Regions from separate parts of the Nesterenkonia rhizosphaerae genome, predicted to be linked through region 3. Evidence: riboswitches for the same ligand, from Rfam matches in the RefSeq annotation. Region 3 holds a riboswitch; each other region holds the start of a gene.
The links. A riboswitch is a leader RNA that binds a small molecule or an ion and turns the genes downstream of it on or off. The one in region 3 is predicted to bind S-adenosylmethionine.
Positions count from the first base shown of each region.

Region 1: linked by a shared signal. The riboswitch ahead of ABEA23_RS08655 (O-acetylhomoserine aminocarboxypropyltransferase/cysteine synthase family protein) and the one ahead of ABEA23_RS07675 (flavin reductase family protein) in region 3 are both predicted to bind S-adenosylmethionine.
Region 2: linked by a shared signal. The riboswitch ahead of ABEA23_RS02000 (MetQ/NlpA family ABC transporter substrate-binding protein) and the one ahead of ABEA23_RS07675 (flavin reductase family protein) in region 3 are both predicted to bind S-adenosylmethionine.

Region 1 is NZ_BAABLW010000007.1:645,953-650,887, reverse strand. Features, by position in the region: gene ABEA23_RS08665 (alpha/beta hydrolase) at 1-426, shown strand, start outside; gene metX (homoserine O-acetyltransferase MetX) at 457-1,617, opposite strand; gene ABEA23_RS08655 (O-acetylhomoserine aminocarboxypropyltransferase/cysteine synthase family protein) at 1,625-2,992, opposite strand; SAM riboswitch class IV at 3,009-3,125, opposite strand; gene gluQRS (tRNA glutamyl-Q(34) synthetase GluQRS) at 3,184-4,113, opposite strand; gene paaI (hydroxyphenylacetyl-CoA thioesterase PaaI) at 4,300-4,743, shown strand; gene ABEA23_RS08640 (phenylacetate--CoA ligase family protein) at 4,749-4,935, shown strand, end outside.
Region 2 is NZ_BAABLW010000002.1:99,784-104,718, reverse strand. Features, by position in the region: gene ABEA23_RS02015 (amino acid ABC transporter ATP-binding protein) at 1-248, shown strand, start outside; gene ABEA23_RS02010 (methionine ABC transporter permease) at 402-1,079, opposite strand; gene ABEA23_RS02005 (methionine ABC transporter ATP-binding protein) at 1,076-2,173, opposite strand; gene ABEA23_RS02000 (MetQ/NlpA family ABC transporter substrate-binding protein) at 2,219-3,112, opposite strand; SAM riboswitch class IV at 3,322-3,461, opposite strand; gene ABEA23_RS01995 (UDP-N-acetylmuramate dehydrogenase) at 3,696-4,814, shown strand; gene ABEA23_RS01990 (aldo/keto reductase) at 4,868-4,935, shown strand, end outside.
Region 3 is NZ_BAABLW010000007.1:420,482-425,416, forward strand. Features, by position in the region: gene ABEA23_RS07665 (O-acetylhomoserine aminocarboxypropyltransferase/cysteine synthase family protein) at 1-373, opposite strand, end outside; gene ABEA23_RS07670 (acetate--CoA ligase) at 370-2,472, opposite strand; gene ABEA23_RS07675 (flavin reductase family protein) at 2,521-3,105, opposite strand; SAM riboswitch class I at 3,118-3,219, opposite strand; SAM riboswitch class I at 3,357-3,458, shown strand; gene ABEA23_RS07680 (ABC transporter ATP-binding protein) at 3,470-4,324, shown strand; gene ABEA23_RS07685 (aliphatic sulfonate ABC transporter substrate-binding protein) at 4,408-4,935, shown strand, end outside.

The DNA.
Region 1 (4,935 bases), 230 kb from region 3:
GCCCGGCAGGCGGTTGAGGACCTCTGGGAATGGTTGGCGGAAGTCAAGGATCAGCATTCCTCAGTGACTCTGCTGGGTTTCTCCATGGGTATGGCGATGGCCACTTCGCTGCTGCGCACCCGTCCCGATCAGTTTGCCGCAGTGGTCGGGCTCTCCGGCTTTGCCGTGGACCCCGAGCGCGGTGAGGGGCTTGAAGGGTACTTCGACGACGCCGCGCTGACAGCCCAGCAGGTGCCTCTCTTCTGGGGACGGGATCAGCAGGACCCGGTTATACCGGCTGAACAGATCGACTACACGCATAGCTGGGCCACCAGCACGGTGAAGCTGACCAAAGTTCTCTACGCCGGGGCAGGGCACGGGATCGTCCCCCAGGAAGTCAGCCACATCAAAGAGTTCCTGACGATGACCGTGCTGCGCCGGGACTAGCCCAAGACCAGGTACGGCAGTCCTGCGAAACTACAGGTCCAGGGTCTGCTGCATCGCCGCGGCAAGCTGTTCGGCGCTGGTGAGGAAGCCGTCGTGGCCGATCGGTGAGGTAATCAAATGGACTAGGTGCTGTCCTGGGATAGCATCGGCGATCTCTTGGGACTGTTCCGGAAAGAACAGCCGGTCGGTGTCCACAGCAGCTAAGAACGGCACCGCCGTGACCCTGCTCAGGGCTGCCTTCACGCCTCCGCGGCCACGCCCGACGTCGTGACTCATCAGCGCTTCGGCCAGCACCAGGTAAGCGTTGGGATCAAACCGGCTGATGAGTTTATTGGCTTGGTGGTCCAGATAGGACTCCACCTGGTAGCGGCCCTGCCGCTGAGCAGTAGGAGAGCCCAGCGGCTGCTCATCTCCCTGCGGGGCGCGACCGAAGCGCAATTGCAGCTCGGCCTCAGTGCGGTAGGTGATATGCGCGATGCGTCGAGCAATGCCTAGTCCAGCATGGGGACGCGGACCGGAGTAATAATCTCCGCCGCTGAAATTCGGGTCATTGCGGATAGCGGCCACCTGGGCTTGGCCGAAAGCGATCTGCTCGGCGGTGGAGGCCGCCCCACAGGCGAAGACCGCCAGCCCCTCCACCAGCTCAGGATACGTCGCAGCCCATTCCAGGGCCCGAGCTCCGCCCATCGATCCGCCGACCACGGTGTGCAGGCGCCTGACTCCGAGCTGCTGTAGCAGCCGATGCTCCAGGTGCACTGAATCCCGGATAGTCACATACGGAAAGCGTGAGCCCCAGGGCACACCCTCAGGATCCAGGGAGGCGGGACCGGTGGAGCCATAGCAGCCCCCGACCATAGCCGGGGCGATCACAAACCACTTGGAGGTATCGATCGGTCGCCCCGGACCCAGCAGACCCTCCCACCAGCCGAAGCTGGGGTCACGGTCGGTGGCCGCTACATGGGAGTCTCCGGTCAGCGCATGGGCCACCAGGATGGCGTTGTCGCCGGCCGCGTTGAGGCTCCCCCAGGTCTCGTAGGCAATGGTGACGGCGGGGAGCCGCCCGCCGGTCTCGAACGTGTAGGCACCGACTTCTGCTGTGCGCAGGGCACCGGCTGGCCGAGTGCCGAAGTCATTGCTGCTGCCTGCGTTCAGCCCGCCGGGCTGGCTCAGCACCGTCACACCGTGGGTCATTCGTGGATCAGCCCGCTGCCTTCTGGTCCAGGGTGTCCAGTGCCTGCTGGAGGTCGGCCAGGATGTCATCGATGTGCTCCAGGCCCACCGACAACCTCACCAGGCCAGGCTTGATGCCTGCAGCACGCTGTTCTGCCTCACCCAGCTGCCGATGCGTGGTGGTGGCTGGATGGATGGCCAGCGAACGCACGTCACCGACGTTGGCGACCAGTGAATGCAGTACCAGCGCATCGACCACCTGCTGTCCCGCTCGAGCCTGGGCGCTGTGATCTCCTGCTGCATCGATCTCGAACGCCAGCACTGCGCCCACGCCCTTGGGCAGGTACTTCTGCGCCCGCTCGTAGCAGGGACTGGAGGGCAGGCCTGAGTAGTACACCCGGCGCACAGCAGGGTGCTGCTGAAGAAACTCCGCCACAGCTTGGGCGTTCTGGACATGACGCTCAACGCGCAGGCTCAGTGTCTCCAAGCCCAGGTTGATCTCGAAAGCGTTATGGGGTGAGAGCGAGGGGCCGAGGTCGCGCAGCAGCTGCACCCGGGCCTTCAGGATGTAGGAGAGGTTGACTCCGAAGATGCCCTCCGGTCCTAAGTCTCGGCCGAAGACAAGTCCGTGGTAGCTCTCATCCGGCTGGTTGAAGCCCGGGAAGCGCTCGGGGTAGCGGCTGTAGTCAAAGTTTCCGGAGTCCACTATCACCCCGGCGATGGCCGTGCCGTGCCCGCCGAGGAACTTCGTGGCTGAGTGCACCACCACGTCGGCGCCGTATTCGATAGGACGCAGCAGATACGGGGTGGGCAGGGTGTTATCCACTATCAGCGGTGCCCCGAATTCATGCGCCAGACCAGCTACACCTTCTAGATCGAGCACATCTCCGCGCGGGTTGGCCACGGTTTCGGCGAAGAACGCGACAGTATTGCCTTTGATCTCAGCTCGCCAGGACTCCAAGTCATCGGGGTCCTCCACAAAACTGACTTCCACGCCGAACTTGGGCAGCGTGTGCTTGAAGAGATTCTGCGTGCCGCCGTAGAGAGTCGGTGAGGCGACGATATGACTGCCGGCTTCAGCGATATTCAGCAGCGCCAGTGATGTGGCGGCCTGCCCCGAACCGACTGCCAGAGCGCCGACGCCGCCTTCTAAGGCTGCGATTTTGTTCTCAACCGCTTCCACCGTCGGATTGCCGATCCGGGTGTAGATGGGGGCGATCTCCTCCAGCCCGAAGCGCTTGGCGGCAGCGTCAGTGCTGGGGAAGACGAAGCTGGTGGTCTGCTGAATCGGCAGGGCACGGGCACCGCTGGCGGGATCCGGGGCGACACCGGCATGGATCTGCCGGGTCTCGAATTTGGCGGTTTCCGGGGAAAAAGTGGGGGTGTTCTCAGACATAGAGATGTCTCCTCATGACTCGCGCTTGCCTCAGCGCGGTTCTGCGCTGCGACCTGGTCGTCACCCGGGGCACCCCACCGCGAAGGAGGGTTGCCGGCCAGCAAACCGGGGTTTTGCGCTGGCACTCTTGACCGTGGCTATAAGTGAAGCCCACTTGTGGCACGGGCCGCAAGTCAGGATGAAACGTTTCGCTATATGGACTCACTTGGGCCGCGTTTTTGCGATGCAGGGCTAAACACCCATGGCTGCTTCGGCAGTCGAGAGGGATCAAAAGTCTCCACAGACTGTTCCAAAGGACCACGCGGCAGCCCCAGCGAGGCCAGGAGCTCATCGCGGACTTGTTCCGGGCTTTGTCCCAACTCACTCAGCTGCCCCAGAGTCACCGCGCCGTCACGCTTGGCCAGCCGCTGACCTTGCCGGTTGAGCACCAGCGGAACATGGGCATATTGCACCGACTCAGCGGTCTGCTGCCCGTAGAGCAGGCCGCGCAGATACACCTGCCGCGGGGTGGAGCTGGCCAGGTCATCTCCGCGCACCACTTGGTCCACACCGGTTAAGTGATCGTCCACCACGACGGCGAGGTTATATGCGGCAGTGCCGTCATTGCGCACCAGCACCAGATCATCCACGAGTCCGGTGACCTCGCCAAGCAGCAGGTCAGCCACCCGGTACTCGCCGGCTTCAGCCTTCAGCCGCAGCGCCGGAGGCCGCTGCTGGCGGCGCTGGCGACGTTCTGCATCGCCGAGATCTCGGCAGGTGCCGGGATAAGCCCCGGGCGGTGCGTGCGGCGCCCGGGGCGCGTCCTGGATTTCGCGGCGGGTACAGAAGCACTCGTAGACCAGACCGGCCTCGCGCAGCTGGGCCACGGCGGCCTCGTAATGGTGCTGCCGCTGGGACTGCCACAGTGGCTCGCCGCTGAAGGTGATGCCTATTGCCCTCAGGTCCTTGAACTGACGCTCGGCGGAGCCGGGGATGGTCCGGCCGGCGTCCAGATCTTCAAAGCGCAGCAGCAGCGGACGGCCGGTTGAAGCGGCAAAGAGCCAGGACAACAGGGCGGTGCGCAGGTTCCCCAGGTGCAGGTCCCCTGAGGGGCTGGGGGCGTAGCGACCGGCGGACATGATGCCATCCTATAGAGCCGCCTAAATGTGCTTGACATCACATTTTCAGGGTGCTTGAGTTGACTTACTGACCAATCGGTCTGGAATTGATGCAAGGAGCCCCGGATGCCTGCACCCAGCACTGCCACCCCAGCCACCGCTGAGGAGACTGCTGAGCACACTGCCCAGAAAGCCGGCAATGGTGTGCCCATGCCCGCAGACGGCCCCCGGCATAGGATGCTTGAGACTGACTCCTGCACCCGCTGGCTCGGTGGAGAGGTTCTGCTGGCCGAGCCCGGGCACGCCAAGCTGCGTATGCGCGTGCGGGAAGAGATGACCAATGGGTTCAAAATCGCCCACGGCGGCATGATCTTCACCTTGGCTGATACCTGTTTCGCCATGGCCTGCAACCATCCCGACGGCGATGACGGCACGATCACCGTGGCCTCCGGGGTGGATATCAACTTCCTGCGACCAGCGAAGCTCGATGATGAGCTAGTGGCCGAGGCAGTGGAGGTCTCCCGCAGCGGCCGCAGCGGAATCTATGACGTCACCGTCACTCACGGCACCGAGACCATCGCGGTCTTCCGCGGACGCTCCCGCACAATCCCCTTCCCTGCCACCGAGTCCGCCGAGACTCCTTCCGCGAGGTGAGACATATGACCATCACAGCTTCAGATCCACTGCCCTCCGCACAGCGCACCGCAGGCGAAACACCGGCAGGCCCCGGTTCCCGTCCCGTCTCGCCAGTGGCGAAGCAGACCAACGCGGTGCAGGCCGCCTATGCGGCCACTGCTGCACCGGTCACCCCGGGTGCTGAGCCCGATGCAGAAGAGCTGCTGCCGC
Region 2 (4,935 bases), on a different contig from region 3:
CCTCAGCGCTGGATCCTGAGACCGTCGGTGATGTGCTGGCTATTATGCGCCAGCTCGCCCAGGCCGGGATGACGATGCTGGTGGTCACCCATGAGATGGGCTTCGCCAGGGAAGTCGCAGACCGCGTGGTCTTCATGGACCAGGGCGTCGTCGTCGAAGAAGGTCCGGCTGCTGAAGTAATCGGCAACCCCAGTCAGCCGCGCACCCAGGACTTCCTGCGCCGCGTGCTGAACCCGCTCTCTGACTAGCTTCTGATTCCGGCGAAGAGCTTCGCAAGTCACAAATCGTTTCATTTTCACGGAAACGCCAAGGGGCCCCGGCAGCTGCACCTAGCTGCCGGGGCCCCACCCATCTGCCCTCCGTCGATGCCCAGTCGTCTGGAGGGCAGGCCTATGTGCGGGTCACCGGCGCAGGATCTTCCTGGCCAGCCGGTTGCCCACAAGCTGCAGTCCCTGGACCATCACCACGATGACGATCACCGCCAACCAGGTGACCTCCGGACGGAATCGCTGGTAGCCCTCCACAATGGCGAAGTTTCCAAGACCGCCGCCGCCGATGACACCGGCCAGAGCTGACATATCAATCAGAGCGATGATCACGAACGTGTAGCCCAGAACCAGCGGCCCGAGCCCTTCAGGCAGGATCACGGTAAAGATGATGCGCGTGCGGGAGGCCCCCATGGCGCGTGCGGCCTCGATAACGCCCGGGTCGATGGACACGAGGTTCTGTTCCACCACACGGGCGATGGCGAACGTCGAGGCCCACACCATGACATGGATGACCGCAGTATTGCCGATTCCGGTGCCCACCACCTGCAGGGTGAGCGGTTGAATGGCTGCGAGCAGAATGATGAAGGGAATGGGCCGGATGGTGTTCACCACGAAGTTCACCGTGGCGAAGACCGGCTTATTCGCCAGGATATTGCCCTCACGGGTGGTGTAGAGCAGCAGGCCAAGCGCCAGACCGATGCCCCCGCTGATAGCAAAGGCCATGACCACCATGTAGATGGTGTCCTGGGTGGCTTCCCACAGTTCTGGCAGGTAATACGACCAGTCAAGATTCTGGAAACGCTCGATCACCGTGCTGCCTCCTCTCCGGTCGCGCCAGTGCTGATCTCCTGGCCATCACCAGCGCTGCGAAGTTCGGCAAGGAAACCGGCGACGGCGGCGTCGTCGCCTTCAACAGAGATGGTCAGCAGACCGAAGGCAGCGTTCTTTGTGGTGTTCATGCCGCCGTGCACGATCTCAAAGCTGACACCTAATGCTGCCGCACGGCCCAGGACTGCTCCCACTGCGGCAGAATCGCGCAGCGAGACGGTGATGAGCCTTCCCGAAGTGCTCTTGCGGATGCGGGCCAGGTCGGCGTCGGTGGGCCTGTCCTTCAGGGCCGAACCGACAAAGCTGGCTTCTGCGCCGCTGCGCGGGTTGGAGAACACATCGTAGACAGGGCCCTCTTCCACGATCCGGCCTTTGTCCATGACTGCCACCCGGTCAGCGATGGCACGGATGACCTCCATCTCGTGGGTGATGGCCACGATGGTGATGCCGAGTTCCTCGTTGGCGCGGCGCAGCAGCCGCAGCACCTCCTCCGTGGTGGAGGGGTCCAGGGCGGAGGTGGACTCATCAGCCAGCAGGATGTCCGGCTCAGCGGCCAGCGCGCGGGCGATTCCCACCCGCTGTTTCTGCCCGCCCGAGAGCTGCTCGGGGTAGGCCTTGGCTTTATCGGCCAGGCCTACGAACTCCAGCAGCTCTGCAACGCGGGCCTCACGTTCTTCCTTCTTCCAACCGGCGACCTTCAGCGGATAGGCCACATTGCCGGCCACGGTGCGGGAGGTGAACAGATTGAACTGCTGGAAGACCATGCCGATGCGCGAGCGTACGTGCCGCAGCTTGGACTCTGGCATGCCGGAGATCTGCTGACCCAGCACGGTGATGGTCCCGGAGGTGGGCTTCTCCAAACCATTGACGAGCCGGATCAGAGTGGACTTGCCCGCTCCTGAGAAGCCGATGACGCCATAGACCTCCCCGCGGTTCACGGTGAAGGAGACGTCGTCGACGGCGGTGACTGAAGATGACTTGCCGGTGGTGAAGGTCCGCGTCACATTGCTGAAATGGATCAGCGGACCTCCACCAGCAGCGAGCGCAGCGGTGCTTTCTGTGCTCGGAGTGCTCACAAATACTGGGCTTTCTGTGCTGGGGGATGGTGCAGGCTTAAGCGATTACTCGGCCTGACGCAGGGCTTCCTGGTAATCGGTCAGGGCCTCCTGCAGTTCCTCCGCGGTCACATCGCCGGCGGGAACCGAGGTGCCTGCAGAGCGCTCATCAATGATGTCCAGCACCCGCTGGTCGTGATAGAGCGCAGCGATCTCACGCAGAGCCTCATTGTCTACATCGGCTTCGCGGGCAACGAAGGCGTTGACGTAGGGGAAGGCGCTCGGGTCGCTCGGATCGTCGGAGAAGAGGCCATCCTCGTTCGGGTCAAGATCTGCGTCCTGGGCGAAGTTGTTGTTGATCACAGCGCCCTGTACCGACTGCAGCGCGTTGACGGTCTGGGCGGCGTCGAGGGCCTGGACGCTGACAGTCGACGCTGCTTCATCAATGTGGCGTGGCTCGGGCTGTGCAGTCTCCTCAGCCAGTTCAAGCAGTCCTGCCGCCACCAGCACGTTGATGGCGCGGCCCTGGTTCACCGGATCGTTGGGGATGGCTACGGTGTCGCCGTCCTGGAAGTCGCTGACATCGGAGTACTCGTTGGAGTACACGGTCAGCGGCACAATCTCGGTGGCGCCGATGGGCTGCAGGTTATCCCCGGAGCTGTTGTTGTGCTCAGCGAGGTAGGCGATGTGCTGGAACCAGTTGACATCGATGTCGCCGTTGGACAGAGCGGGATTCGGCTGGTTGTAGTCGGTGAAGTTGACCAGCTCGATCTCGTAGCCCAACTCCTCCTCAGCAATCTCCTCCAGCTGCCGGTGGCCTTCGTGCAGGTTGGCCACACCGATCCGGAAAGAGGTCTGGTCCTCCGGAATGGCTTCAGCGTCTCCGTTGCCGCCGCAGGCGGTCAGGCCAAGCAGGGCGGTGGCGGCCAGGGCTGCGGTTAGGCGCTTTGGTGCAAACATGGGTGTCTCCTCAAGGATTTCTGCGGGGATAGGTGTGCCGCAGTGGACTGTAGGTGAGATGAGAATGACGACGACGGGCCCGCGTCACAGGCAACGGCGTGCCCGATTGTGGGCACAGCGCTTCAGGCCCTGATGGGGGCCAGCCGATGGAGGGTGGCGCTGATTAGCGCACGGACATTCGACACATCTTTTGAGAGTGTCCCTTCTTGAGTCTGCTCTTGCCCGTTCCGGGCATGGTGACGGCTGGTGAAGCCGTCTGAAACGGGCCGCTTCTTAATCCGGTGCCACCCAGGAACATGGGGTTGGCGAGCGGCCCGATTCCGGATCGTGAGGGCCGCTTCTCGCGAAGCACTCCCCATACTCTAGCGGTTCCGCGGAGCAAAAGCAGATGTCAGGTGTCACAAAGTGTCACAGTATGTTCAAAATATGTAGTGATACTTCCGCAGGCCTTCCCGTGCCGACCGCTGCGCTCGTTTTACCATCCGGTTTTCGCAATGCCTACCCGTATCCGGGATGGTGAAGCGAAAAGGGGATGGTAAAGCGCGAAAGAAGGGCCCCAACCGCGCCCCGGTAGGCTAAGCGGGTGACTTCCTCCCGTACTTTCAGTGAGCACACCACCGCGCGCGTGGGCGGCCCCGCCGGGCAGTGGGTTGTGGGCGATTCCGAGGCGCAGATCCTTTCGGTGCTGCAGGAGCATCCGCTCCCGGCTGACGCGGAGCGTGAAGCTGGCCGCGATTCGCTGCTGGTGCTCGGCGGCGGATCGAACCTACTGGTCTCTGATCAGGGGTTCGCCGGCACCGTGCTGCAAGTGGCGGTCACCGGAGTGACCGCCGAGCCAGTGGGGGAGGACGGCGTGCTGGTGACAGTAGCGGCGGGACACCCCTGGGACGACGTCGTGGCCTGGACGGTGGAGCGCGGACTTGTGGGATTAGAAGCACTCTCCGGTATCCCCGGTTCAACAGGCGCTACACCGGTGCAGAATGTGGGGGCTTACGGAGCTGAGGTATCGCAGACGCTGGTGGATATCCGCGCATGGGACCGGTCCAGCCGTGAGCTGGTCGTGCTGAACAATGAACAGCTGGGCTTCGGCTACCGCGATTCGCTGCTCAAGCGCAGCACCATCGAAGGCTCCCCTCGTTATGTGGTGCTCTCGGTGCGCTTCCGGCTCACCCATGCTGTGGGGGAGCCCATGTCCTCACCGGTGCGCTACGGGGAACTGGCCCGCAGCCTCGGGCTGACCGCGGAGATGCCGGAGGATGAACGGCGAGCGCCTCTGGCCCAGGTCAGACAGGCCGTGCTGGGACTGCGAGCGGGCAAAGGCATGGTGCTCGATCCTGAAGATCCAGATACCTGGTCCACCGGATCCTTCTTCACCAACCCGATTGTGGCGGCGTCGAAGGCTGCCTCACTTCCGGAGAGCGCCCCGAGGTTCCCTGCAGGCGTAGACCACGACGGTACGCCCCTGGTGAAGCTCTCCGCTGCGTGGCTGATCGACCAGGCAGGCTGCGCCAAGGGGTTCGGGGCAGCGCTGACTGATGGCCGGGCGTCCTTGTCCACCAAGCACACCTTGGCGGTGACTAACCGCGGTGGGGCCTCCACCGAGGATCTGTTGACCGTTGCACGCGCGGCCCGCGACAAGGTGGAAGCGGCTTTTGGCATTCGGCTGCACCCGGAGCCGGTGCTGCTGGGCTGCAGTCTCTGACACGCTGCCGCGTAAGCCGCAGCACCGGCTGAGCCCTTGGCAAGATGGAGGGCATGACTCTGCCTGATGTGACCCTGGGACGCGAGCCCTATGAACTGACGACGACGGCGCTGGGCTATGG
Region 3 (4,935 bases):
CAATGTGATCGCCTTGCTGGCAGAGTGCGGCGAAGACCAGGAACTCGGCACTCATACCCGAGGCGGTGGCCACCGCTCCGATGCCTCCCTCAAGGGATGCTAGGCGTTCTTCCAGTGCGGCCACTGTGGGGTTGCCAATGCGGGAGTAGATATTGCCGAACTTCTGCAGCGCGAAGAGGTTCGCGGCGTCGTCGGTGTCTTTGAACACGAAAGAGGTGGACTGGTGGATGGGCACTGCCCGGCTGCCGTAGACGGCATCGGGTACAGCACCAGCGTGCAGGGCGCGCGTGCGGAAGCCGAACTGCGTGCGCTCACCGCCGGTGCGGTTGGCTTGGGCACTGCCGGAGTTGCGCGCGCTGTCGTGCTCGCTCATGAAACAACCTCTTTCTTAGGAGCTGTGCTCCGCTGTTCGCAGATCTCTTTGATCTTAGGGACGCAGGGTTCATTCTGAAGACTTGTGGTGTCGCCGAGTGTGTCCCCGTCATGGAGCTGGGTCAGCAGCCGTCGCATGATCTTCCCGGAGCGAGTCTTGGGCACCTCCGGCACAGGGATGACTGTCCGGGGCTTAGCCACCGGCCCGATGACGCTACCCACGTGCGCGCGCAGGGACTGGATGAGCTCCTCTTCGGCGGCAGCATCACCTTCAATGCGCTCCCTGGCTGCAGCGGAGAGCACTGTGAAAGCGACGGCGGCATGACCGGTCGTCGCGTCGTAGCAGGGGGCGACGCCGGCCTCCACCACATCGGGATGGGTCACCAGGGCGGATTCAATCTCAATGGTGGAGAGCAGATGTCCGGAGACGTTGATGGCGTCGTCTATGCGCCCCAGAATCCAGATATCGCCGCCCGCATCGCGCCGGGCGCCGTCCCCGGCGAGGAACCAGCCACGGCTATCTTCAGCATGGGCGTATTTCTCCCAGTAGGAGGTGAAGAAACGCTCGGGATTGCCCCATACCCCGCGCGCCATGGAGGGCCCGGGACGAGTGATGACGATATTTCCCTGGATGTCGGTACCGCTGGGGTTGCCGAACTCGTCGACTACCTCCACTGACCATCCCGGTAGGGGCCGAGCAACCGATCCGGGTTTGAACAGTCCCGCCTCGCGAAGCTCCGGGAGAGGGGAGAGGACAGTGGAACCGGACTCGGACTGCCACCAGGTATCCACCAGCGGAAGCGCCGGGCGGCCTTGGGCGTCGCGGGTGTCCCGGCCGACTTCGCGGCGCAGCCAGTCAGCGGCCTCGGGGTTGACGGCCTCACCGACGGTGCCGCCCAGCCTGATGGAGGAGAGGTCGTACTCGGAGGGGATCCCTGAGGGGAACCAGCCCATCAGGGAGCGCACCAGGGTCGGGGCGGTGTAGTAGCTGGTCACCCGGTGGCGCTGGATGATCTCAAAATGCCGGCCAGGATGGGGCACATTGGGCACCCCTTCGTAGATCACTTGGGTGGCCCCGGCGGCCAACGGGCCATACATCTCGTAGGTATGGGCGGTGACCCAGGCTAAGTCGGCAGTGCACCAATGGACATCATGATCGCGCTGGTCCGGATCAGGGTGGGCGAAGAGCCGCAGATAGCTGTAGAGCGCACCGGTGAGATACCCGCCAGTGCTATGCACCAGGCCCTTGGGCTTGCCCGTGGTGCCGGAGGTATACATGATGAACAGCGGATTCTCCGCATCGAAGAACTGCGGCTCATGGTCTGTCGATGCGGTGTCGACGACGTCGTGCCACCACACATCTCGACCCAGGCCGTCGCCGTTGAGGTCATCAGTGGTCCAGGAGATGTCGCTGCCGGTACGGCGCAGCACCAGGACATGCTCCACGCTGCCGCCTTCATCGACAGTGAGGCCGGTGACGGCGGCGTCGGCATTCTCCTTCACCGGCACTGCTGCACCCCGGCGGTACTGCCCATCAGAGGTGACCAGCAGTTTCGCGCCGGTGTCCGAGACGCGGAAGCGCAGCGCTTCAGCCGAGAAGCCGCCGAAGACCAACTGGTGCACGGCTCCGATGCGGGCGCAGGCCAGGGTGATCACGATGGTCTCCACCAGCACCGGGAGGTAGATGAGCACACGGTCGCCGTGGCCAATGCCCAGCCGCTGCAGGGCGTTGGCTGCCTGGCTGACCAGGTCCTTCAGCTCTGCGTAGCTGATATCGGCGCGATCACCGGGTTCACCCTCAAAGTGCAGTGCGATTTTGCTCCCGCGTCCGGCGGCCACGTGGCGGTCCACACAGTTGACGGCGGCATTGAGCTTGCCTTCTTCAAACCAGCGGATCACCGGTCCGCGGCGGGTCTGCGGGTTCGGTGGTGTCCAGTGGTGGGTGGTCTGCCAGGGGCGGTCCCACTCGAGAAGGGAAGCGGCTTGATCCCAGAAGTCCAGGCGCTGTCGTTCATCACCGCTGGCTTCGCTGGGCGTGTCCCAGGTGTGGACCTGGGCAGTGTAGGGGGACTGGTTGGTGCGGGGAGTGGTAGTGGGCACAGTTCTGCTTACGCTTGGGGGACTTAAGTTGCGGACGGATCAGGCAGCTCAGGCTGCTTCGGAAAGCGGCTTGAATTCGCTGCGATGAAAAACCAGGCCCGGGGCCTGTTCGTCGAGTCCGAGGTCCAGAACTTCTAGGACCACAATGTCGTGGTCGCCGGCGGTGAACTCGTTATAGACCCGAGTCTTAAGCCACAGCGGTGCACCATCGAGGAGCAGCGCGCCGTCGTCGGTGGTGTAGTCCACTCCGGTGAAACGCCCGGCGCGGTCCTTGGAGGCAATCTGCCGGCACAGCCCATGATGGTCGGCGCCGATAACTGACACTCCCAGGTGGGAGGCACCTTCCCGGAGTCGGGGCCAGGTATTGGAACTGTGTTGGACGGCGAATGTCACCAGCGCCGGTTCTAGGGAGACTCCCACGGTGAAGGTGGAGGCCACCAGGCCTTCCGGGGCTCCGTTGATGTGTGCAGCCACCACCACTACGCCCTGGGGAAATTGCGCGAAGGCGCGGCGCAGTTGCAGAGAATCCAGGGACTGGACTCCGGAACTGGACGGATTGTGTGCGGTGGAGTCGTCGCTGCTGGGCTTGTGCCCTGCATTGGGGTGGGCCAGAGTTGCCGCTGACAAGGTCATAAGGAATACACGCTCCCATCGGTCCTGGCGGTAGCACCCGGCAGTGCTGATAAAAACAGCTCCGGGTTGCTGCGGCGTCAAAGAGCCAGATCTCTCGGCCGCTCGAGATGGACGCTTTAACCGTACGCCGCGCTTCCTGAGCTGAGCAAAAACCGTGTCACATTCCGAGACATTGCATTTTGTGACTGGCGTTGGTCACTGAGTGTGGCGTAGACAAGCTGTGAACATTTACGCTGTAACAGCTTTGCAGCAAACCATCCAGAGCGACTGAGGGATCTGGCCCAACGACGTCGCAGCAACCCGGCTGGCTGAGTCATCAGCAGTCACGGTGCTAACGCCAGAACCGATGGGAGTGAGTTTCTTCATGTCATCTGTACCCACCCTTGAACGCGTCCAGACTCCGGTCCCCACCTCTGAGACAGCAGCTGAGAGCAGTGGACAGGACTCGCTGAACGTGAGCTTCCGTGATGTGGGCCGGCAGTTTGGGCAGCGCACAGTGCTGCGTGATGTCAGCCTGGAGGTCAGCCCTGGGGAAGTGGTGGCGATATTAGGCGCCTCGGGTTGTGGTAAGTCCACGCTGCTGCGTGCCGTGGCAGGACTCGACCACGGCTATCAGGGTGAGATTCTGATCAACGGTGAGCCGGTGGCCAAATACGACCCGCGCACCGCCGTCGGATTCCAGGAGCCCCGGTTGCTGCCCTGGCGATCACTGCGCAAGAACATTCACATGGGGCTCCCGCGGGGGTTGCCCAAACCTGAGGGCAACCAGCGGGTGGACGAGCTTCTGGAGCTCGTCGGCCTGGCTGAACGCGCTCATCTGCGACCCCGCGAAGTCTCTGGCGGCATGGCTCAGCGGGCGTCACTGGCCCGGGCGCTCGCCCGCCGACCCGGCGTCCTGCTGCTGGATGAGCCTTTTGGTGCGCTGGACGCCCTGACTCGTTTGAAAATGCAGGACCTGCTGCTGGATGTGCACGCCCAGACCGGCACCACCGTGCTGCTGGTGACTCATGATGTGGATGAGGCCCTGCAATTGGCTGACCGAATCCTGCTGCTAGGCGCACCAACGTCTGCAGCGGGTGAAGAGTCAGGCGCTCCAGAAGGGGCCACCATCAAACAGCTGCTCACCGTTCCCGGGCAGCGCCCCCGGGAGAGAGCATCAGCGGAACTGGCCCGACTGCGTGGAGAACTCTACGCGGGCCTCGGCGTGGACTCGCACTGAGCTCCCCGGCCCTGGCCGCTCGCCGATCCCTGCCCTAAAGACCTTTGTGTTTTGCCGTTCTTTATTGCCTGAAAGGCCCCGTTATGCCCACTGCATCTTTGAAGCTCAAGTCTCTGATCGGCGTCGCAGCGGCGACAGCCATGCTCTCGGCTACCGCCTGCGGAGGCAGCAATGACGAGCTTGAGACTCTGAATATCGACTTCGCCACCTACAACCCGCTGTCTCTGGTGATTCTGGAACACGGTTGGCTGGAAGAGGAACTTGCCGAGCACGACGTCGACGTCCAATGGGTTCAGTCCCACGGCTCCAACCGAGCCAACGAAAACCTGCGCGCCGGCAATATTCACATCGGCTCCACTGCCGGGTCTGCGGCGCTGCTGAACCGCTCCGTGGGCACTGACACCCAGACCATCCTCATTGAGTCTCAGCCGGAATGGACCGCACTGGTGACGATGCCTGATTCAGGTATTGAGAGCCCTGCGGATCTGGAAGGCAAGACTGTGGCAGCAACTCTGGCCACCGACCCGTTCTTCTTCCTCGCCCGATCCCTGGATGAGGCCGGTCTGTCTCTTGACGATGTCGAGGTCCAGGCACTGCAGCACGCAGATGGC